2 regions of the Bacillus basilensis genome follow, and region 2 is predicted to be linked to the other one. Evidence: a T-box and tRNA genes for the amino acid it is inferred to sense, from the RefSeq annotation. Region 2 holds a T-box; the other holds one or more tRNA genes.
The links. The T-box of region 2 lies ahead of ACQVV1_RS08295 (tryptophan--tRNA ligase). A T-box ahead of a tRNA ligase gene usually reads a tRNA of that ligase, here a tRNA-Trp.
Positions count from the first base shown of each region.

Region 1: it encodes a tRNA-Trp, which carries the amino acid that the T-box ahead of ACQVV1_RS08295 (tryptophan--tRNA ligase) is inferred to sense. The anticodon was not compared.

Region 1 is NZ_JBNTQO010000004.1:143-4,936, reverse strand. It holds gene ACQVV1_RS09360 (SH3 domain-containing protein) at 1-1,013, shown strand, start outside; gene ACQVV1_RS09355 (hypothetical protein) at 1,019-1,357, shown strand; gene ACQVV1_RS09350 (DUF3965 domain-containing protein) at 1,586-2,737, opposite strand; gene ACQVV1_RS09345 (CBS domain-containing protein) at 3,033-3,452, opposite strand; tRNA gene ACQVV1_RS09340 (tRNA-Glu) at 3,583-3,654, opposite strand; tRNA gene ACQVV1_RS09335 (tRNA-Asn) at 3,656-3,730, opposite strand; tRNA gene ACQVV1_RS09330 (tRNA-Ile) at 3,739-3,815, opposite strand; tRNA gene ACQVV1_RS09325 (tRNA-Trp) at 3,826-3,896, opposite strand; tRNA gene ACQVV1_RS09320 (tRNA-Thr) at 3,903-3,975, opposite strand; tRNA gene ACQVV1_RS09315 (tRNA-Phe) at 3,986-4,061, opposite strand; tRNA gene ACQVV1_RS09310 (tRNA-Asp) at 4,070-4,145, opposite strand; tRNA gene ACQVV1_RS09305 (tRNA-Met) at 4,149-4,225, opposite strand; tRNA gene ACQVV1_RS09300 (tRNA-Ser) at 4,250-4,342, opposite strand; tRNA gene ACQVV1_RS09295 (tRNA-Ser) at 4,395-4,487, opposite strand; tRNA gene ACQVV1_RS09290 (tRNA-Ala) at 4,508-4,580, opposite strand; tRNA gene ACQVV1_RS09285 (tRNA-Pro) at 4,596-4,669, opposite strand; tRNA gene ACQVV1_RS09280 (tRNA-Arg) at 4,680-4,753, opposite strand; tRNA gene ACQVV1_RS09275 (tRNA-Leu) at 4,757-4,794, opposite strand, start outside.
Region 2 is NZ_JBNTQO010000003.1:339,024-358,145, forward strand. It holds gene ACQVV1_RS08285 (AI-2E family transporter) at 1-1,087, shown strand, start outside; gene ACQVV1_RS08290 (1-deoxy-D-xylulose-5-phosphate reductoisomerase) at 1,116-2,273, opposite strand; T-box leader at 2,411-2,618, shown strand; gene ACQVV1_RS08295 (tryptophan--tRNA ligase) at 2,663-3,661, shown strand; gene ACQVV1_RS08300 (maltose acetyltransferase domain-containing protein) at 3,884-4,447, shown strand; gene ACQVV1_RS08305 (MFS transporter) at 4,521-5,714, shown strand; gene ACQVV1_RS08310 (ROK family transcriptional regulator) at 5,837-6,877, shown strand; gene ACQVV1_RS08315 (VOC family protein) at 6,939-7,319, shown strand; gene ACQVV1_RS08320 (YbeF family protein) at 7,418-7,672, shown strand; gene ACQVV1_RS08325 (NUDIX hydrolase) at 7,782-8,231, opposite strand; gene ACQVV1_RS08330 (DUF2785 domain-containing protein) at 8,247-9,086, opposite strand; gene ACQVV1_RS08335 (GNAT family N-acetyltransferase) at 9,210-9,932, shown strand; gene ACQVV1_RS08340 (tyrosine-protein phosphatase) at 10,112-11,134, shown strand; gene ACQVV1_RS08345 (DUF1648 domain-containing protein) at 11,230-11,655, opposite strand; gene ACQVV1_RS08350 (YjjG family noncanonical pyrimidine nucleotidase) at 11,984-12,691, shown strand; gene ACQVV1_RS08355 (tubby C-terminal domain-like protein) at 12,868-13,830, shown strand; gene ACQVV1_RS08360 (helix-turn-helix transcriptional regulator) at 13,909-14,109, opposite strand; gene ACQVV1_RS08365 (DUF3796 domain-containing protein) at 14,097-14,456, opposite strand; gene ACQVV1_RS08370 (hypothetical protein) at 14,636-14,830, shown strand; gene ACQVV1_RS08375 (ABC transporter ATP-binding protein) at 14,920-15,645, shown strand; gene ACQVV1_RS08380 (putative ABC transporter permease subunit) at 15,638-17,296, shown strand; gene ACQVV1_RS08385 (SDR family oxidoreductase) at 17,353-18,111, shown strand; gene ACQVV1_RS08390 (hypothetical protein) at 18,450-19,122, shown strand, end outside.

The DNA.
Region 1 (4,794 bases), on a different contig from region 2:
TACATACACAAGATAACGCAAATAGCTCATCAATTGATACAATTCGCTTTAATACGAAAGTAAACATACTCGAAACAACTAATAGCTGGTATAAAGTATCTGTTAATAATAAAGTAGGTTACGTACAAAAAGATGCTATTCTACTAAAAAACAAACTTCAATCTAATAATCAATACATTGTTAATGCCAATGCATTAAACGTTCGTTCTGAACCTAATTTAGAATCTTCAATTTTAGATGTATTACCAAATGGGAAATTCGTTACCATTCAAGAAGAACAAGGTGAGTGGTATAAAATTTTACATAATGGCAAAACAGGTTACGTACAAAAGGCGTTCGTGTCTAATGGTTCACAGCCTTTAGTAAAAGGCATCACAGTTCAAAATAATACGAAATACACAGTTGCAACACCTAAACTTAATGTACGTAGCAATGCTAGTACAAGTAGTGCACTACTTGGTTCATTACAAAATGGTACACAAATACAAGTAGTGGAAACTGTCGGAACTTGGTATAAAATTCGTTTTGGCACAGGATACGGATATGTAGCAAAGCATTATGTGGTGCAAAATCAAACGCAATCACAAAATCAAACAGCTCAACCTACTTCCATTCCAGCAGTTTTCAAATTCCCTACTCAAGGAAGAATTAGCTCAACCTTTGATATGCGCTGGGAACAAATGCATTATGGGATAGATATTGCAGCTCAGGGTAATGTCTCTATCCAAGCTGCGGCTGCAGGTAAAGTTGTGAAATCATATTATTCAGCTAGCTATGGCAATGTTGTGTTCATCGCTCATCAACTAAACGGGAAACTATATACAACAGTCTATGCTCATATGAAAGATCGCACTGTACAAGCTGGTGATCAAGTACAGGCTGGACAATTAGTAGGTCATATGGGAAACACAGGTCATTCATACGGGCAACATCTTCATTTTGAATTACACAATGGAGAATGGAATTTTGAAAAAACAAATGCAGTAAACCCACTGCCATATTTAGTTAGGTAAATTGTATGCCACGCAATATCAATATACCTCTCATAATTGAATACTTAGCCTTTTTAGGTTTAATCTGTTGTTTAATCATTTACAATACAAATACTGTATTTTTATCTATTATCATTGCTTTTGTCGCTTTAGAAATTATGATGGAATCCTTTCAAGTTAAACTAAAACAAAAAATTGCACATATTTATAATGCCATCTTTCTATTAAGTGCCCTAATAACAAATATTATTAGTAATGGTTTTTATTTATCTACCGTATTTCCTGTGTTCTTTATGGCTGTTTTACTATTCATAGCTAGATACATTCATGTCCCTAATAACAAAAAACACGAACAAGAAGCTTAGAAAGAGGAGACACTGTGTACCAATCTTTCAAAGATAATCCGCTAAAATATATATTGAATTTATATAAAAAAATAAATACTTTTTTTGGTATACAAGGAAGCAATACGGCACAAGTTTTCCTTTATGGAATGTTATTTCTCGTCTTAATCACATTCTCCTTGCTTTACTAACAAAAAAAGGATCTCACGTTTATGTGAGATCCTTTTTAATTTATATAGAAAATGCTCTTTACCCACAAGCATATTTTTCATAAATAAAGCTAAGATTATATTTTTTCTCCAAGCTCATCCTTTGTTCATCATCGCACCAATAGAACAGAATATCATGAATCGTTGCATAACGCTTATTTTTAAGAAATAGTTTAAAGAATGATGGCAGACAATCATGTAATTGTATAAATATATAATTGCGTAATATTTCTTCTTTATATTCAATGCCCTTACAAATATACAGTAATTCTTCACAATAATATGCATGCTGTGGAACTTGAATCATTTCGAAAAATGGCACATATGATAATAACTTTCCGATAAAATGATCATATCGATCCATTATTCCTATCGTCATATGCTCCATCATATCTTTCATTACATATAAATAATCATCTACATGAGTAGTCTTTAATGGGTCTAATCGATCTGAAATTTGAGAAAGTACAGCTCTTTGACAAGCTAATACCGCTTGACTAGGTCCATAATATGCTAGGAAGTCTGTACACTTACGATATTTCCGTAATAAGTCATGTGTATATAAATCATACACAAAAGTATTACAATACATCGCTAGACTCATCATATCACTATTTAATTGTTCCTTTGATAGGAATTTAGCTCTCTTACACATATAAAAGAATGTAAATTCCAATACTTCTTTATGGGATAATAGATGTTTACAATCCTTTATACATTTCTCATTAAATTTAACTCTATCCCAAATTTCTACATCCCCATCAGTCAATTCACCAATACGATATTTAATAATTAAATAGTTTAAAGCAACCGCTTGCGTCAAAAGATCCCACGTTTCATATTCCAATGAAGTGTAAACAAACTCAGCTAGTCCTTGATTTACCATAAAAGTATTTGCTTCTTCATACCAACCAATCTCTTGACATAAGCGAAGAATACGTACTAAAGTTGGAATTTCATCTTTATGAAACTGCGGTAAATTCTTTGCTTTATTCATTCCATATACGATAAATGCCGCTAAATTTTCTTCTTTATAAAATTCTTTTTCTTTCCACACTAATATAGTTCGTTCTTTCCCTTCACCTTTTGGATGACAAGGTACAAGCAAAGAAAATAATTCAGCGAAATTATTTGGTTCTATATATGTATCTGTAACCAAATTCCAATTCGGATCGCGCTGTACAGCCCTCATATAATTCCCCTTCCCTTTTGTCTACATAGGAAATATTAATCCATTATTACATCGTTAATAATAAATATTGTTATATTCGAAATCTATCATAACGCTTATATCTATCAGTATATCATTTTTTCTCTTATTTAAAATTAGGAATGACAAATTTAAATAAACTGTCGAAATTACTAACCGTATACTTATTATATAATGTCTCAGATACATCATGCTAACATATTAGCTTAATCCATATATACTAGAATAATGCATCTGATTTTTATACGTAACTTATCCCACTAATTAAAGTCTCTCTTCATTCCGTATGCTCCGAGATTTCACTTAAAGCAAATCCCGCTTGATCATCTGCCGATTCTCTTGTAGCTAAATCACCTAATGCTAGCATTCCAACAAGTTGACCACTCTCAACTACTGGTAATCGTCTAATTTGATACTGTGCCATTAACTCTGTAGCTTTTTCAATGGAATCATCTGGAGAAACTGAAACAATATTTGTTGTCATTACATTTGTAATTTTATTAGATCCAGGATGTTTCTCAGCAATGCCTCTAACCACTAAATCTCGGTCTGTAACAAGCCCAACAACTTGCTCATTTTCAACAACCGGAATCAATCCAATCGATTCTTCTTTCATCTTTACAGCAGCCTCGTATACGTTGTCTAGCGGTGTACAATGTACAATATGAGTACTCATAAGGTCTCTCACTCGTGTCATTTTTGTCTCCTCCTTTTTATACATACCATAGTTTTTCCTAAATCCCTTTATTTATTTCAGGAAAATCAGTAGATAAAAGAGGATTAACACACAATAAAAAAGAGTCAGCAATGTGCTGACTCTTTTTTTATGACCCGTACGGGATTCGAACCCGTGTTACCGCCGTGAAAGGGCGGTGTCTTAACCACTTGACCAACGGGCCATGGCTCCGCAGGTAGGACTCGAACCTACGACCGATCGGTTAACAGCCGATAGCTCTACCACTGAGCTACTGCGGAATAATATATGGTGGGCCTAAATGGACTCGAACCATCGACCTCACGCTTATCAGGCGTGCGCTCTAACCAGCTGAGCTATAGGCCCATATACTTTACAGGGGCAGTAGGAATCGAACCCACACTGGAGGTTTTGGAGACCTCAGTTCTACCTTTAAACTATGCCCCTAAAGGATGCCGACTAGAGGACTTGAACCCCCAACCTACTGATTACAAGTCAGTTGCTCTACCAATTGAGCTAAGTCGGCATAAAAAAAATGGTGGCTCGGGACGGAATCGAACCGCCGACACGAGGATTTTCAGTCCTCTGCTCTACCGACTGAGCTACCGAGCCAACATAAATGGCGGTCCCGACCGGGGTCGAACCGGCGATCTCCTGCGTGACAGGCAGGCATGTTAACCACTACACCACGGGACCATTTGGTTGCGGGGACAGGATTTGAACCTGCGACCTTCGGGTTATGAGCCCGACGAGCTACCGTGCTGCTCCACCCCGCGACAATATAATATTTTTTAAAAAAATGGAGGAGGTAGAGGGATTCGAACCCCCGCGCGACTCTCGCCGCCTGTCGGTTTTCAAGACCGATCCCTTCAGCCGAACTTGGGTATACCTCCATGAAGGAAAAAAGAAATATTTTATTATTTATGTCTAAACCATTAAAGAAAATGGAGGAGGTAGAGGGATTCGAACCCCCGCGCGATTCTCACCGCCTGTCGGTTTTCAAGACCGATCCCTTCAGCCGAACTTGGGTATACCTCCGAGACATATAATAAATAAAGTGGAGCCTAGCGGGATCGAACCGCTGACCTCCTGCGTGCAAGGCAGGCGCTCTCCCAGCTGAGCTAAGGCCCCATGTTTTTGGGAATATCGGGAAGACAGGATTTGAACCTGCGACCCCCTGGTCCCAAACCAGGTGCTCTACCAAGCTGAGCCACTTCCCGTTAATAAAAGCGCGCCCGAGAGGAGTCGAACCCCTAACCTCTTGATCCGTAGTCAAACGCTCTATCCAATTGAGCTACGGGCGCATATGGTGCCGAGGGCGGGGGTCGAACCCGCACGGTGGTCA
Region 2 (19,122 bases):
GAAACAGTTTTTTAGAGAACACAATTATTTAGCAGTGCTACTTGGATTTGCATTATTGTTCATTAATATTTTATTGCTAACAAAAATTTCTTTTGTGTTTACTCCGTTTATCGTCTTTTTAAAAACAATTTTCTTCCCGGTATTATTAGCGGGCGTACTATTTTATATTTTGCATCCATTCGTTTCACTCCTTGAAAAGAAAGGTGTTTCAAGAATCGTATCGATAGCCTCGATATACTTAATCGTAATTGGATTATTTGTGTTCTTAGTTTTAACGGTTATTCCTATTATTAAAGATCAAATTGATGCATTAATAGATAACTTACCGTATTTCGGTCATGAAATCGAACGAGCAGCACGTAGATTTGGAGAAAGTAATTTACTGAGCAAAATTCAGGAGAATTTAAATATTGATGTAGCGAGTATGGTAAAAGACTACACAGTTGATTTTACGAAGTCATTATCATCAGTAACAGGAAATGTAACTGGATTTTTAAGCACTGTTACAGAAGTGGTTTTAACGTTTGTAATGGTTCCGTTTATATTGTTCTATCTTTTAAAAGATGGTGAGCAATTGCCGAATCATTTCTTAAAGTTCATTTCAGAGCAAAGACAACCGGCAGCAATGAGAATACTAGATGATATGCATTATGCGATTAGTTCGTATATTAGAGGACAAATTATCGTTAGTTTGTTTATCGGTATTATGTTATTAATTGGTTACCTTATTATCGGTATTAAATATGCCGTACTGCTTGCTATTTTAGCGATGATTGTAAATATCGTTCCGTATGTAGGACCAATCATTGCAATTACACCAGCGTTAATTATCGCATTTATTGATTCGCCAGGAATGGTTTTAAAGGTAATTATCGTTATGATGGTTGTACAATTAGCAGAAGGTAAATTTATTTCTCCGCAAGTCATGGGGAAAAAGTTAGATATTCATCCGATTACAATCATATTTATTATTTTAACTGCCGGAAATTTATTTGGAATTATGGGGATTATTTTAGCGATCCCAGGATATGCGATATTAAAAGTGTTAGTTACGCATGGTTATAGATTTGTTAAGTTGAATACGTGAAAAAAGAGCTAAAACAGTATTATCTGTTTTAGCTCTTTTTTATTAACAATTGATGTGCATATTGGCGTGCCCATTGATCCGCTTCTAATATAGCATCTAGAGAAGGGTCGTTTACGTTATGATGAGCTTCAACTGTATTGTAAATTGTTTTTTCGATATCGAAAAATGCAATTTCATTTTTAAGAAATAGTGCATTTGCAATTTCGTTCGCTGCATTTAATACGGCTGGAGTTGTACCGCCAATTTTGCCACATTCAAATGCGTATTGTAGACAGGGGAACTTCTCTAAATTTGGTTTTTCAAAATGCAAACTACCAATTTCTAATAAATTTAATTTTTCATAAGAAGAAGGTAGCCGATTAGGGTAGTGAAACGCATATTGAATTGGCATCCTCATATCAGGAGCACCGAGCTGTGCCATAACTGATCCATCAATAAACTCTACTAAAGAATGAATAATACTTTCTTTATGAATCATTACATCAATTTTTTCATAAGGAATATCAAATAGCCATCTTGCTTCCATTACTTCGAATCCTTTATTCATTAATGTGGCAGAATCAATCGTTAGTTTTGCCCCCATTAACCAGTTTGGATGTTTTAAAGCATCTTTTGCTTGTAAAGTTTTCATTTCTTCACGTGTTTTATCACGGAATGCACCGCCAGAAGCTGTAACAATTAATTTGTCTATTTCTTTATTATTTTCTCCGTTTAAACATTGGAAAATAGCTGAATGCTCACTATCGACTGGAATTAAACGACATCCGTTTTGTTTCGCCAGTTCAGTTACGATATGTCCAGCTGCAACTAACGTTTCTTTATTAGCGATGGCAATATCTTTCTTCGCCTTTAATGCTTCAATCGTTGGAAGTAGTCCGGAAACACCGACAACAGAACTTAATACAAGATTTGAATCAGGATGAGTAGCTACCGCAATTAAGCCGTCTGTTCCATATGTGATTTTTGTGTTGGTTGAAATACGCGTACGAAGCATGTCTGCTAATTCTTTTGTCGCGACGCTTACAATACGAGGTTGAAACGTTTTGATTTGTTGCTCAAGAAGATCGATATTATAATTTGCGGTTAAACCGATGATTTTAAAATGTTCAGGATGAGTTGAAACGACATCTAATGCAGATGTGCCGATGGATCCTGTTGAACCTAAAATGGATATATATTTTACCATAAAAAAACCTCCAAAGTTGTTTCGAGTATTTCTGCAAACCTATATAGTATTAGACAATTGAAGTGGAAATTCCTGCTATATAAAATAGAAAATTCGGGTTTGTTTGGAAGTGAAATGTGATAAACTGTAAAAAATAAGCAAAAGCAATGAAAGAGAAGAGTACATATTCGAAACTTTTCAGAGAGCTGATGTGTGGTGGAAATCAGTAAGGGATGAATATGGAATGGGCTCTGGAGCTTCTAACTGAAATGAGTAGGTAAAGACGGTTGCTTCACGTTAAGAAGTTGAAGTGAGCTATAATGATAGCTAATGAAGGTGGTACCGCGGGAGTCTCTCGTCCTTTTTTAAGGATGAGGGGCTCCTTTTATTTTGAGAAAGGAGGAGTTAGGATGAGTGAAAAAATAATGTTAACAGGGATTAAGCCGACAGGTTATCCGCATTTAGGAAATTATATTGGTGCGATTAAACCTGCGTTGCAAATGTCAAAGAAGAATGAAGGAAAAGCATTGTATTTTATAGCGGATTATCATGCGTTAAATGCTGTGCATGATCCGGGTCAGTTTAGTAGTTATACGAAAGAGGTAGCTGCTACTTGGTTATCGCTTGGACTTGGAGAAGATGTTATTTTTTACCGACAAACAGAAGTGCCGGAGATTCTAGAATTAGCTTGGATATTAGCGTGCCTAACTCCGAAAGGGCTTATGAACCGTGCTCATGCGTATAAAGCGAAAGTAGAGCAAAATAAAGAAGCGGGTTTAGAGGTCGATGCAGGCGTGAATATGGGTTTATATACGTATCCGATCTTAATGGCAGCTGACATATTACTATTTCAAGCTACTCATGTGCCAGTCGGGAAAGACCAAATTCAGCATATTGAAATTGCGCGTGATATTGCCACGTATTTTAACCATACATTCGGCATGACATTTACACTTCCGGAGTATGTCATACAAGAAGAAGGAGCAATATTACCAGGACTTGATGGAAGAAAGATGAGTAAAAGTTATGGAAATGTGATCCCATTATTTGCAGCGCAAGAAAAACTACGAAAATTAATATTTAAAATCAAAACAGATTCTTCACTTCCAAATGAACCGAAAGAACTAGAAACGTTATATACAATTTATAAAGAATTTGCGACGGAAGATGAAATGCAGTCATTACGTGAAAAATATGAGACTGGAATTGGATGGGGCGATGTGAAAAAAGAGTTATTCCGCGTTGTAGATCGTGAGTTAGCAGCACCTCGGGAGAAATATGCAATGTATATGCAGGAGCCAAATTTATTATATGAAGCGCTAGAAAAAGGTGCTGAACGAGCAAGAGAAATCGCGAAGGTAAATTTAGCGGAAATTAAAAAACGGATTGGATTTGAGAGGGGACGTTAAGTGTTCCCTTGTTTTTTCTATATGAATTTTAATTATTGTATTCGTTATATCCACATGCAAAATAAGGAATTCACATCTTCTTTCCAAATTTATTAATTGCACATTTTAAAAAGTATGTTAATATAGGGATACTTATTAAACATGTTTAATAAGTATAATTAATTCCACTTATTAAAGTCGTTTAATAAGTGGAATCCATTCGATAACGAAGGAGATGATTGTATGAGAACAGAGAAAGAAAAGATGTTGGTAGGAGAAATGTATATTGCGGATGATGAAGAATTAGTGGCTGATAGGGTGGAGGCAAAACGTTTAACACGCCTTTATAACGATGCGATGGAGACAGGGGATGAACAACGTTTTACATTATTAAATCAGCTTTTAGGTTCTTCAGCTGATGGGAAAGCCCAAATTAATCCTGATTTTCGTTGTGATTACGGGTACAATATCCATGTTGGAAAGAGCTTTTTCGCAAATTTCAATTGTGTGATTTTAGACGTTTGTGAAGTGCGAATCGGTGATAATTGTATGTTTGCACCTGGTGTCCATATTTATACGGCCACTCATCCTTTACATCCGGTAGAGCGGAATTCTGGCAAAGAATATGGAAAGCCTGTAAGGATTGGTAACAATGTTTGGGTTGGCGGAGGAGCTATTATTAACCCTGGTATTTCAATTGGAGACAACGCTGTAATTGCATCAGGAGCAGTTGTGACAAAAGATGTACCTAATAATGTAGTAGTTGGAGGTAACCCAGCTAAAGTTATTAAAACGATAGACTTATAGAAAGCGTTTTTAAGGGTACATGAATAAACTAGTTTCGTGTCGTATCGTATAGACAATGTGAAAGGTGTTTCATATGAAGAAAAATAGTACGGAAAATCGTACAAAGACATTACTTGCCTCTCGAAACGCTCTGTTTCTCTTATTTGCTTTGCCTGGTGTGGCATTTGCTACATGGATTTCAAGAACAGCAGCTACTCGAGATATTTTAGCAGTGTCAAATGCAGAAATGGGCTGGATTTTGTTCGGATTATCTGTCGGTTCAATAATTGGTTTACTGAGTGCAAGTCATTTTATTGACGGTAAGGGAGCTAGAGACGTTATTATAGGTAGTATGTTTTTTATGATCGTTGGATTACTTTGTTTAGGTAGTAATATTTATTTTGCTTCTAGTATGGGCGCTTTTGGTAGCTTACTAGTATTTGGAGTAGGATATGGATTAGCAGAAGTTGCATTGAATGTAGAGGGTTCTTCTATTGAGCAAAAATTAGGAACAACTCTTCTTCCGAAATTCCATGGCTTTTTTAGTGTAGGAACTTTAGTAGGTGCGCTCAGTGGCTCTGTCGCCGCCACGCTTCACATTCCAATTTTGTATCAGTTTCTTACGATTTCGGTCGTGTTTGTATTACTTGTATGTATGGTATATCGTTTTCTTCCGCATGGAACAGGAAAGAAGGAGAAATCACGGAACAAAAAACGAGCGAAACTTACGTCCTTACGTATGGAAAAAAAGGTGCTTTTACTTGGTCTTTTCGTGCTTGGAATGGCATTTGCAGAAGGAAGTGCGAATGATTGGCTACCTATCGTGATAGTAGACGGACATCAGCAAAGTGTTGTGACAGGTTCTATTATGTACACCATTTTTGTATTGGCAATGACGTTAGCACGTATGTGTAGTAGTTATTTCCTTGATCGATTTGGTCGTGTCGCTGTTGTACGTGCTACTATTATGATGGCTATTATAGGAATGACAATTGTCATATTTGGGAGTAACTCATATTTTCTAGCACTTGGTGTAGTACTGTGGGGGATTGGTGCCGCGCTAGGTTTCCCAATTGGTCTTTCTGCTGCTGGAGATGGCGGCGAAAATGCGACTTCTAATGTTGCGACAGTTTCTATAATCGGTTTTACAGCGTTTTTAGTCGGACCACCATTTTTAGGGATACTTGGAGAAGCATTCGGAATACGTAATGCTTTGCTAGCTGTTTTATTATTTGTTATCTTGTCTGGAATTGTATCGTCTGTTACGAGAGAGAATACATCGAGTTAAATACGGAGTGCCGCTAGTAGAAATATATCATCTCTATTGCTTTAGAAAATGATGTATGATATATTGTCAACGCAACTTATTAAAAGTGTTTAATAAGTATGTTGATTAAGGTGGTGAGCGATTTGAGTGAACAATTTGTTACTCAAAAATCGATTAAAGAGACAATCCTTCGCGGCATTCGTACAGTTCTTCTGGAGCGAGGTAGTGCAACGAAAGTTGAACTTAGTAATACATTAGAAATCAGTTTTCCAACGATAAGTAAATTTATAGAAAAAATGAAACAAGATGGTGAAGTCACTTTAGCTGGTTTAGATGATTCAAGTGGTGGAAGAAGAGCGAAACGATATGAATATAATCCAGAATATATGTTCGGTTTAGCGATATTTTTAGAAAAAAATGAGACAAACTATACAATTTTTAACTGTTTAGGGGAAGTAAAAGAACAAGGAAGTACTTCAAGTATGTTAATTGATACGGGAGTAAATCTATTATCTAAACATATTGAAGGTCTTATCGCTACATTCCCGAAAATAAGCTCTATATCAATTGGTGTGCCTGGTTCGGTCGATAATGGTCGTATTTTTTATATTCCTGGATATGAAAAGTTCCAAAATTTTAATTTGAAAAGCCACTTGGAGGAACTGTTTTCTATACCAGTAGTAATAGAAAACGATATGAATGCTGCAGTACTCGGCTATCATAAAAATACTGGAAACAATGAAAATTCCTCACTTGTATATTTGTATTCAGGTCAAAATGGCCCAGGTGCGGGGATTATGGTAAATGGAGATGTTGTACGCGGAAGTACGTTTTTCTCAGGAGAGATATCTTTTGTTCCGCAATATGATAATAAAAATTTCTTGCAAGCTTTGAGAAGTGGAGACGAAGTTGAAAGTTCTAATAATCCAGAGGAATATAATATAGATGCTATTACTCGTTTAATAGCTACATATATAGCTATTATTAACCCTCATGGATTCATCTTCTGTGATGATGAAGTGAACCAATTTGTAATAGATCAAATTGTAAAAAGTTGTCCGAAGTACATTCCGGCAGAACATATTCCGAAAATAACAGCGAGTAATTGGAAAGAAGATTATTTATACGGATTAAAAAGTCTTGGACTTGATCTTATAATTACGAGAACAAATAAAGAAAATTAAATGTGCTGGCAATGAAGCATCCAATTGTCAGTTGAATAACATAAAAGAAAAGGTGTTGATTATGAAAATTGAACATGTAGCAATTTGGGTGAATGATTTAGAAGGAATGCGTGATTTCTATAAACAGTACTTTAATGGTGAAGAAAATAGCTTATATCACAATCCGAAAAAGCAGTTTGAATCTTATTTTATAACTTTTGAAGGCGGTGCGCGTCTAGAACTTATGAAGCAGGTAGGGATAGACGAGAAAGTACAAACACAAACAATAGGATATGCGCATATTGCTTTTTCTGTAGGTAGTAAAGAAAAAGTGAACGAATTAACTAATACATTAAGAGAAGCAGAATACCCCCTGTTAAACGGCCCGCGTACTACAGGGGATGGTTACTATGAAAGTGTAGTAAGTGATCCTGAAGGAAATCAGATTGAGATAACGATCTAACATTTTATTTACTAATAACGAATAAAACTATAAAACTTTGTTGTTCCCCAAAACGATTATAAGAAATCTATTATTTCTTCAGAAAGGGGGACATACCATTGAGTGAGCCAATTTTGATTTTCTGTATATATCCATTGCTTATTTGTATTTTTTCAATAGCTGTGACATATAAAGTAGGTACATTTTACGTGATGCCAATGGTAACATTTCTTATTTTTCTTATGTTAAATGTTACAGTGTATAATCCAGCATTTTTCTTTTGGGTTGGCATGTATACTATTTTTTCATTCATTATTTCTTATATAACTATACTTTTTATAAAGGGATATAAAGTTGTAGAAAGAGAACGTTAATATCATTTTGGGGAAATAGGGATTTACGGTGAACGATAACAACCTCATTTCGCGTTATCATGACGGGAAATGAGGTTGTTTTATTTCTATATAAAATATGTAACATTTGTTAATTGGAGTGCTGAAACTCCTTAATAATACGCTTAATAACTGGATGAAGAGTAATAGGCAATTTATCAAGCGGGAAGAAGCGCAATTCTTTTGACTCAGCTTGATCACATTTAAGTTCACCATGAAATTCACGGCAAATATAAACAACGAGTACACCGTGTACTTGATCGCCGTTTGGATAGATTTGAAAGTAATCTGGTCCTGAGTATGTGCGGAATAGTTCTGGATTTTTAATAATAAGTCCAGTTTCTTCATATACTTCTCGCTGTAACGCGTCTTCTAACGTTTCGTTATATTCTAAGGCGCCGCCAATAATTCCCCAGCGGTTAAAGTCTGTGCGGAGCTGCAGTAATATTTCATTTTTTTCATTTAATATAATGGCGTGTGAACCTATTAAAATAAGTGGATGATTTCCTACTAAATTTCTCATGTCTCCGATATAACCCATATTTTCTCCTTACATTTAATAATAATTTGGCAGTTCCTTTAACATTCTTTCTGTTTTACGTGCTGCATAAGCTAAGTTATGATCATCTTTCATTCTAAAAAATAATGTGCGTAAAAAGGTTTTAATGTTGGCGCATAAAATACAATATTCATTTAACGAAAGGCGTTTTCTAATTTGAGGAAGCCTTTTTATTTTTTTATAAATAATAGAAATTAACTCATCTTGCGGGAAGTCATGATACAGCATTGCTAGTAATGGCGTAACAATTCGTTCATCTTCGTTATTATGAAAAAGGTCAGATGGAATGAAGATTTTATTTAATAAGCAATGAATTAATTCTTCATACCATTCAAAGGTCGTATAAGAATTATGAACAATTTCAGTAAAGGCATCAGATACGTGGGCAAGACAATGAGCCCATCCTTTATTTTCAATATAGCCTCGAAAATCTGTTTCTAAGTTTGTGTATGTAATGAGTTTGTTTTTTATTTCTTCGATATCCTCCTCTGTAAAAAAGTAGTGCGAATTAGCGAATTGGAGTATTAACGCAATTAACGAAACAGTGTAAGAACGTGTGAAAACCCCATCTGTATGTGGGGAGTAAATGTCACAATATAAATACTCATCACTTAAACAAGTTTGCAACAGTAATTTTAGTTGATCATCCATAAGGAATTCATGATGAATGAAATGTGCAAAACATTTATATATAAGTTGGTAACGAACGTAACTATCAGTCGTTCCGATAAACTGAAGCATATGGAGCGTTAACTCATTTATATCTATATGTTGCAGTTGCGTATAGTCATTTTGTTGTATAAGCTCTAACTGTTGTTGCAGCGCTGTAATATCCAATGGAGAACCTCCTCCGCACTTTAAAGATGCGATGTTTTCTAGTATTCTATATATTCAAGGACAATCCTGCTCATGCAAGGAGAACAAGTAGAAATTCGAGTAAGACATAGATGAGGGAAGTATATGATGACTATAGAACAGTTAGAAAAACATTTTAAAATTAGAAGAAATGCTTCTTCTATCATGATAAAAGAAAATAATGTAGAGATTTTCACAGAAGAGCAATTAAAGGAAATGGTGCAATATTGCGTTGCTGAGGCTGAAAAAGAGGGGATAGAAAACTTGCATTTTGAGATTTCTTCAAAAAGCCCAAATTATGATATGTATAAAAAATGCTTCGAAACGTATTCTTTTGAATATGTTACTGAAAACATGATCGTATTTAAGGATATATACGAAGTAGAAGATGTAGAAAGTGATATTGATTTTAAACTGATTGAAGAAGTAGGAGAAGATACTTTTTATTCTCTTTGGAGTGAAATGACGGAAGAACAAGTCACTTACGATCAATTTGTAAATATGATGCTACAGGAAATTGGTGAGCAATGGAAAGAACATTGTTTAACAGCGAGTATCGATGAAGAGCCGATAGGAATTGTAATCCCGCATATTGAAAAGGGGACGTTAGAAGAAGGAAAACTAATGTATTTCGCAGTCACTCCAAATATGCGAAATAAAGGGTATGAAGCAGCATTCTTTACAGGTGCAATGTTTGTCTTAAAGGAAATAGGTGCCTCTTATTATATTGGTGAGGCAAATGTACAAAATGAGTGGATGAAGGATGTTTTTGATAAGAATGGATGTAAGTTGCTTAGTTCAACTGAGCGGTATGTAAGAAAGTTTTAAAGGATGAATAAGGTACTCTCTTGAACTCATTTCGAGGAAATCCGTGTACAAATTTTGAACAAGTAAAAGAACTTTTTGCTTGTTTGTAAGATAAAAAGAAAAATCGAAACGACAAAGTATGCTTTCCTATAATACAATAGAGAAGGGTTAGACTATACGAAGAAAGCGTTGGTGAAAGAATGGAGCAGCAAAGACATTGGCTACAAGCAGCTGTAGAAAGAAATGAAAATAATACGTTACATATAAAGTGGGAAAATAATATAGAAGAAGTTCGCATTTATTGGAGTACTTCACCAGATCATATTGAAGAAAATGGAGAATTACTTGCAACAGTAAATGGAGAATCATCATATACAATTGAAAATTTAAGTGAAACTGAGCGTCCATATTTTAGACTAGTAGGTAGTAATGGACAAGCAGTGACAGTAGCTGAGCGTAGATTACCATTACAAGGTGCGTTTAACTTCCGTGATATGGGAGGGTATGAAACGACAGAAGGCCGTAAAGTGAAATGGGGCAAATTATACCGTTCAGAAGAGCTAGCAGGATTAACAGAGTGGGATATTGAGTATTTACAAAAGTCTGGCTTAAAGTTAATTTGCGACTATCGTACAGACTTTGAAGTGAAACATAAGCCGAACCCGGAGATTACAGGTGCTCGTCAAGTCTGTTTACCAGTTATGCAAGAATTAGCGAAAGACTTGAACATAAATGAGTTTTTCCAAGTTGGTGACCTTTCTATGTTAGGGAAACCAGGCGAATACCTTGTGAAAATGAATCAAGATTTCGTAAGTGGTAATGAAGCATTCGTGAGCTTCTTAAAACTGGCGCAAAACCCGGAAAACTTACCGTTAGTAAATCACTGTACAGCTGGAAAAGACCGTACTGGATTTGGGTCAGCATTATTATTACTTTTACTAGGTGTACCAGAGAAAACAGTAATGGAAGATTATTTACTAAGTAACGGTTTCCGTGAAAAGTTAAATGAGAAAATGATGGCCTTTTTAGGTGCAAAACTACAAAACGATGAGAGCAGAGCAATATTAGGTGCAATGTTTGAAGCACGCGCTGAATATTTGCAAGCTGCGATTGATGAAGTTAAAAAGCAATACGGTTCAGTTGAAGCGTATGCTGAAAAAGCTTTAGGCTTTACGAAAGAGTCGTTAGAGGAAATGAAAGAGTTATTGTTAGAGGATAAATAATGGGGAGGGAGGCTGATGTGGATTAGCCTCCTTTTCTTATTGTTGATATCATGTTATTCCATAAAATCATGGATAACCGAATATCGTTGTCCGCATTATGAAATTTTTCGTTGCCTTATTATGCCTATAATAATGGGAATAGCTGTCCAAATTAATAATATCGGTAAAAATAATTTTCCAAAACCGCCGCTCCAATCTAAAGCTATTGAAATTGTTTCGAATTGGATGAAAGCAAATATAAGTAAACAGACATTTTTTAATTGATTAAGCATTTTTCTGCTATTTAAATAAAACTGCTTCGCATTCGATTCGTTAAATCTTTTTGGGTAGTTATGAACTTCTGGAAACTTTTCTAAAGTTTGCATGAGAAGGAGTATGAATGCCCCAATTCCTGGTAGAAGTAAAAGTTCCCACTTTGATCCCCAGCGATCTACAGCTCCATATGCGTTATAATGTGCGGGCACTTCCTCAGGTAATCTTCCCCAAATGATAATCAAAAAAATGATTGATCCAAAGAACAATGAATATCCAATAATATCTCCAACCCATTTGCTTTTAGTTTTTGGGATTTTTATTTTAGGTCTTTCCCATGAATTTACTATATTTTTCAGCCTCCTTCTAAAGTAACTGTAGTAATACAATTCCTGTATTGCCTGTTTAAAGTTTGAACCCATTATCCAAATTATCTCAAATTTATAGTATTTTCACAATTAATTATTTTTGAATAACATGACTCGTGCGTCTTAAACAAATATAAGATTGCTGGTCGTAAAAACAAAACGTTCGACTTGAGGGACAATTAATGAGAAACTAAAAGTTGTAAATAACGTATTAGTTGAGGAGAGCATAATGAAATATAAAGTTATATTATTTGACGTAGATGATACATTATTAGATTTTCCTGAAACGGAAAGAAACGCATTACATAACGCTTTTGTACAGTTTGGTATGCCAACAGGGTATAATGATTATCTTGCAAGTTATAAAAAGATTAGTAATGGCCTATGGAGAGATTTAGAAAATAAAATGATTACGCTAAGTGAATTAGCGGTAGATCGATTTAGACAATTATTTGCACTTTATAATATAGAAGTAGATGCGCAGCAATTTAGTGACGTATATCTTGAAAACTTAGGGAAAGAAGTACATCTTATTGAAGGTGCAGTGCAATTATGTGAGAATCTACAAGATTGCAAGCTAGGTATTATTACGAATGGGTATACAAAAGTGCAACAATCTAGAATCGGAAATTCACCTTTAAGCAACTTCTTTGAGCATATTATTATTTCAGAAGAAGTCGGCCACCAAAAACCAGCACGTGAGATTTTTGATTATGCGTTTGAAAAGTTTGGGATTACGGATAAATCAAGCGTACTAATGGTTGGAGATTCGCTAACTTCTGATATGAAAGGCGGAGAAGATTACGGTATTGATACGTGTTGGTATAATCCGAGTTTGAAAGAGAACATGACGAGTGTTAAGCCGACTTATGAAGTGGAGAGTCTGCTTCGTATTATGGAGATTGTGGAAGCAGCACGAGAAAAGGTGACCGTATAGTAGTGTTGTCGAGATTTGTTGATAAGTCGATATTCTTTGTCGAATCGTCGATATATCGAAAAAATCGTTGATATAATTTGAGTTACGATAGATATATTTGAAAAATCGTTGATATATTTTAAATTGCTCCGGTCAATATAGGAAAGAGCTGTGTAACAACTAGAGGTGAATAAAGGATGTTAACATTTTTATTTGAGTTAGACAAAAGTCTCCCGAAGAAGGATGAGCCACAGTATGATGCTTATTCAAAGGGCTTTATCGAAGGAGATGTAACGATTTGTGTGGGTGACAGAGTACTTTTACAGAAATCATGCATGAAGGTCGCAGAACTCGGCATTTATTTAGGACAGTGGATGGAACAAGTTCAACATGGACAGAACGTACAAATGAATTATGAAACGACTGACCGTGATGAGGTAATTCTTGGTTTCTTTTATGAAGAAGACGATCAGTGGAAGATTTATTCCAGTTGGCAACAATTTGAACTTCAGGAGAGTATCTCTACTACAACATTAGTAGAGAGCGTTCAACGCTATTTATATGAGCTAAATAAGGAACTGCGTGCGATAGAATATCCTGTGACGTTTGATCAGTACTTAAGAGGAGAGCGGATAATGCAGCTTTCTTATAAACGACTGTGTGATAGTAAAGCGGATACGACATCGATAGAGGTTTATAATGAAAGCAAACAAGTAGGCGCAGTACGGGGCTATTATAAAAATACGTTGATGAGAGTGCTAGATTTCATTCCAAAAGTTGGTAGTAATATTATTTATGAAATAAAGGATAGTAAGGACAATATTCGCGTCATTGCAAAGGATGTAAGTAGGCAGCGTCAAAGAAGGATTTTAGTAACGTACAAAGACAATAATGATGCAGAGCATGAAATACTTGTATGTGACGGAAAGTTATTGGATGCAAATTTCTTATTTACCTTTACATATAAGAGAGAAGAATATGTTGTTCACAAAACTTCTTTTGGAATGGGAAAGTTATTACGAAAAGGCTATGTAATTGCAGATTGGAATATTCGTCTTGAGGAAGATATGTATGATATCGAGATGAATGTGTATGATGAGGATTATATAGAAGATCAATACTTACTGTTAAGCGTATTTCATGCGGTTTTGTATGGGTGATAAATGAAAAATACCGGTATTCTTCACGGGAAGAGTGCCGGTATTTTTTATGTGGTTCTGGTGATTTTGTGTCCTCAATTAATCCTCAAAAATAAAAATCTCATCAATCGTACTATGAAGTGCCTTCGCTATATTGTGAGCGAGTTGTAAGGAAGGGTTATATTTTCCTTTTTCAAGGTGGCTAATTGTTTCACGACGTACACCAACGCTCTTTGCTAAATCTTCTTGGGTCATGTTCAATTTGGCGCGGTATTCTTTTATTCTCGTTACGAACGCCATGGCGCATCTTCCATTTCATCAACAGGTTTATCGTAAAAGAACATAGAGAAGCCGAACGTAAGAATGAGTGTGCCGAAAATAAGAGCGATATCAATCTCTTGTAGCGTCAGGTTTGGAATTAACATTTCAATAAACATAATAATAGCGGTAGTTAGTAATGTAACGATAAAGGCATTACGGCACGATTTATTGACGATTTGTTCAAATAGTTCATCGTGTTGAACCGTTCTATACGTTGTGAAAAAGGAGAAGAAACAGAACAGAGTAAACAATCCTTTTTCATAAAAAAATCCGAGGAAACCGAAGAAACCGAGAAATCCTAAATATTTTATCCAAGTTGTTTTCACGATAGATTCTCCTTTCGATGTTAGAAATAAATCACGTTATGTTATAAATATATCATATGTGGAAATGTATAGTAATAATAGTTTTCCAATTCTTTTCATAATAATAGTAAAAAGAGGAAATATGCTGCGAAATAAAGAGGATAATATTGTAAAATGGTTGTAAGGAGGGGGAGGAAGAGATGCTAACTTGGATCATGATTGTTGTGTTACTTGTAGTGATTACTGTAGTTGCGACGGTATTAATTGGAAGAAATGGTGATGCAAATTATAGTAAAGCGACAAAGGGAAATATTAAACGCCTTACAATGATTTATATTCTACTAGCTGTCGTTTTAATCGTTGGGTTAGGCTTGTATATTTATTTTAAAGGGTGAAAAAACTGAAAAGATACAAAAATCTTAAAATAGAAGTATGCTATAATATCAATATAGTTATTTGGTAATTAAGGAAAGGATTGGATGGAATGATTGAGATTACGAATGTGTCAAAAAGTTATAATGGGTCTACCTATGCAGTAAAAGATTTAAGTTTATCTGTGCCTAGCGGAGAAATCTTTGGATTTTTAGGACCGAATGGTGCCGGTAAATCAACGACAATTAAGATGATTACTGGTATTCATGGGGTGGACAAAGGAACGATTACGATTAACGGTAAAGATATTATGAAAAATCCGATGGAAGCGAAAAGGACGTTTGGTTATGTTCCAGATAGCCCAGATATGTTTTTACGATTAAAGGGAATTGAATATTTAAACTTTATGGCAGATATGTATGAAGTGCCGAAAGAAGTACGCCAAGAACGAATCGAGTCTTTAGCAAAGAAATTTGATCTTTATAATGTGTTATCTGATCAAATTCAAAGTTATTCACACGGTATGAGACAAAAGATTGTTATTATTGGTGTGCTCGTGCATGAGCCAGATGTATGGATTTTAGATGAACCGTTAACAGGGCTTGATCCGAAATCTGCATATATTTTAAAAGAAATGATGAGAGAGCATGCGGATAAAGGAAAGATTGTATTTTTCTCTACACACGTATTAGAAGTAGCAGAAAAAATATGTGACCGCGTTGCGATTATTAATAAGGGGAATTTGCAGTTTAAAGGAAATTTAAATGAAATGAGAGATCATTTTAAATCCAATGAATCACTTGAAAAAATGTTCTTGGAGATGACGGGCAATGAGTAAAATTTGGACGTTAACGAAAGTATTATTGAAATTAAATTATGCAGATTTCATAACAGATAAGAAGAAGCGCTGGGCGTATGTATTTTCATTTGCAGCTATTTTATTTGTTGGCTTTTTAATGTTTGGTTCTATAACGCACGCAATGTATGAGGGAACGAAACAATTAGGGCAAGACCCAGGAATGATTATCGCAATGGGACTTGCGATTGCGAGTATATGGGTGTTTTTAATGAGTATTACGAACATTTTAACTGTATTTTATTACAGCAATGACATTGAAATGTTACTACCATTACCATTAAAACCAGCGCAAATTATTTCGGCAAAATTTTTAACAGTATTAATTACACAATACGTAATGAGTTCATTCATTTTATTACCAATCTTTATTACGTACGGGTTAAAAAGTGGCGCATTTATTACATATTACATATACATGATTTTGATTTACTTACTCTTCCCGATTGTGCCGTTAGTATTAGCTTCGTTACTTATGACAGTAATCATGAGATATACAAATATAGCGAAAAATAAAGATCGAGGCAATATATTTATCGGAATCGTAAGTATACTATTTATTGTAGGAATTAACGTATTTATGCAGTGGAAAAATAAAAGTGCGTTTTCTGAAGATGCAATTGCGAGTTATCTTGCGAATAATCAATCCTCTCTTTTAGTACAAATGACGAATTATTTTCCAACTACATATTTTGGAGCAGTGGCGTTAGTAGAAAATGCAAATTGGAAGGGACCTTTAGACGTAATAATCTTTGCACTTATTTCATTTGTATTTTTTGTGTTGTTTTATTACATTGCAGAGCGTACATATTTAAAAGGGGTTATTGGACTTTCAACGAGTACAGCAAAAAAAGAGGTCATTTCAGCAGAAGGCTTACAGAAATCTACGGTACAAAGTTCACATTTAAAAGCGTATGTGAAAAAAGAATTTAAAACGTTATTCCGTACACCACAATTTTTCTTAAATTGCATTGTACAAACTTTTGTTATGCCGATTATGTTGTTCTTTGTTTTATTCGTGCAAGATGGGAATTTAAAATGGATCACGGGATATATTGATAACCCAAAATCAGCAGGGCTTGCAATTGGTGTAGGCCTTTGTGCATCTCTATTTTTAATGGGAAGTAACGTTATTGCAACAACGTCATTTTCACGTGATGGAAGTTCATGGTTTGTGAATCGTTATTTACCAGTAAAAGCTTCAGATATCTTTTTAGCGAAAGCGATAACTGCTTGGTTAATTAATGTGATTATTTTAGCAGTATTCGGTATTACGATGGCAGTTGTAGCGGGGATTTCTCCAGTATTTATGGTTCTTTGGTTCTTATTAAGTGCGAACGGTTTATTGCTAATTAATTTAATTGGCACACGCTGGGATGCACAAACTGCAGATATTCATTGGGATACAGAGCAGAAATTATTTAAGAGCCGTTATACAACTTTGTGGAATTTTTTAGCTAATATTTTAATAGCTTTAATTATTGTAGCGGGAGTAAGTCTATTATACTTCTTCCTTCAAGTAGGACTGTGGGTTATGTTTATCGTTTTATTTGTAATGTTTACGATTGTAAATTATATCTTTATTAAAATTTTAAAATTAGGTGCAGAACGTATATTGTCAAATATTGAATAAAAAGATAGATCCTCTGTATTCGTGCAGAGGATTTATCCATAGATGGAGGAGAAAAGGTGAAGAAAATAGCAATTGTAACAGGGGCAACTCGTCTGAATGGAATTGGTGCAGCTGTATGCAAGGTGCTTGCTCAAAAAGGGATAGACATTTTTTTCACGTACTGGTCTCAGTATGATAAAGCGATGCCGTGGGGAATGAATGACAAAGAGCCCTTTTTGTTGAAAGAGGAGATTGAAAGTTACGGTGTTCGATGTGAAATGGCAGAAATCAACTTATCGCAGTCGTATTCGCCAAATCGTTTGTTTTATATGGTATCAGAACGGTTAGGTGATCCATCTATTTTAATTAATAATGCAGCGTATGCTACTCATACGAGAATTGGAGAATTAAATGTAGAACAGTTAGATAAACATTATACGGTAAATGTTCGGGCTACTATGTTATTAAGTTCATTATTTATAGAACACTATGCACTGAAGACGAGTGGAAGTATTATTAATCTTACTTCAGGACAGTCACTAGGGCCAATGCCTGATGAACTAGCATACGCAGCAACGAAAGGAGCAATTGAAGCATTTACAAAATCAGTAGCACCAGTTGCGATGGAGAAGGGGATTACAGTGAATGCTGTTGATCCAGGACCGACGAATACAGGATGGATTACAGAGGAGCTGAAGCATCATTTAGTATGGAAGTTCCCGCAAGGTAAAGTAGGAGAACCAGTGGATGCTGCGCGCTTAATATCTTTTTTAGTAAGTGAAGAGGCAAAATGGATTACTGGGCAAGTCATTCATTCGAATGGTGGTTACTCATAAATATATTATGTTAACAAATGTTAAGAAACAAAAAATGAAAGAAAATTTTATTTTTTTTGTATAAATAAAATGTCAAGAAAGATAAAAATTTGATAGGGGAGTATATCGTCATATGAAGATAGTAATTCTTCATGTGACAATATACTCTTTTTCTTTTACTACAGAGAAGAAAAATGAAGTAGAAGAAACTCGAATATTCAAATTGGTTTATCAGTTTTTGTACGTATTATTATGAAGATTACTGTCGGAAAGATGGTAATTCGTATGAAAAGGGATTTTTTAAGAGGAAATCGAATCGTAAAGGGGAGGATAAATAAAGTAAACATAGGGGGATTTATATGAAAATGAAAAAGGTCGCTATCGCGTCGATAACAATTGGTACAATGCTTACTATGGCAGCTTGTAGTCCTTCAGCAGATAAAGAGACAGAAAAGAAGGAGCAAGTAACAGCGCAAAATGAAGGAGAATCAAAAACGACAAGTGCAGATGAAGCGTCAAAAACAACAAAAGATACTGACAAAGAAACAAATACTTCTTCAAACGAAAAAACAGATAAAGATGCAAAAAGTACGAAAGAATCATCAGGAACAGAAAGTAACGGTAAAACGTCAACTCAAAACGAGAATGTAAAAACAAAAGAAAAAGAGACGACAGGAAAAACAAATGATCAAACGACTAGCGGGAAAACAACAGATCAAAGTACAAGTACAAATTCAGACGGAAAAACAACGAAAGATCCGAAGAAAAGTGTAGCTGTGAAAACGAGTGTTAAAGAAGTTGCTGCATTAGTTGATAGCTTAGATAAGCAGTTAGCTGCTAATCCGAAATTAGAAACAGTAAATAAACTTGGAAAACAAATTAATGCAAAGTGGGATGTAATCGAGAAAGAGTTAGAAACATCACACCCAGCTGAATATAAAACAATTGGACAAAGTATGTATCCATTAATTGTAGGAGCGGAGAAAGAAAAGATAGATATTACTAAAATGAAGTCATTAACGACGAAAACGA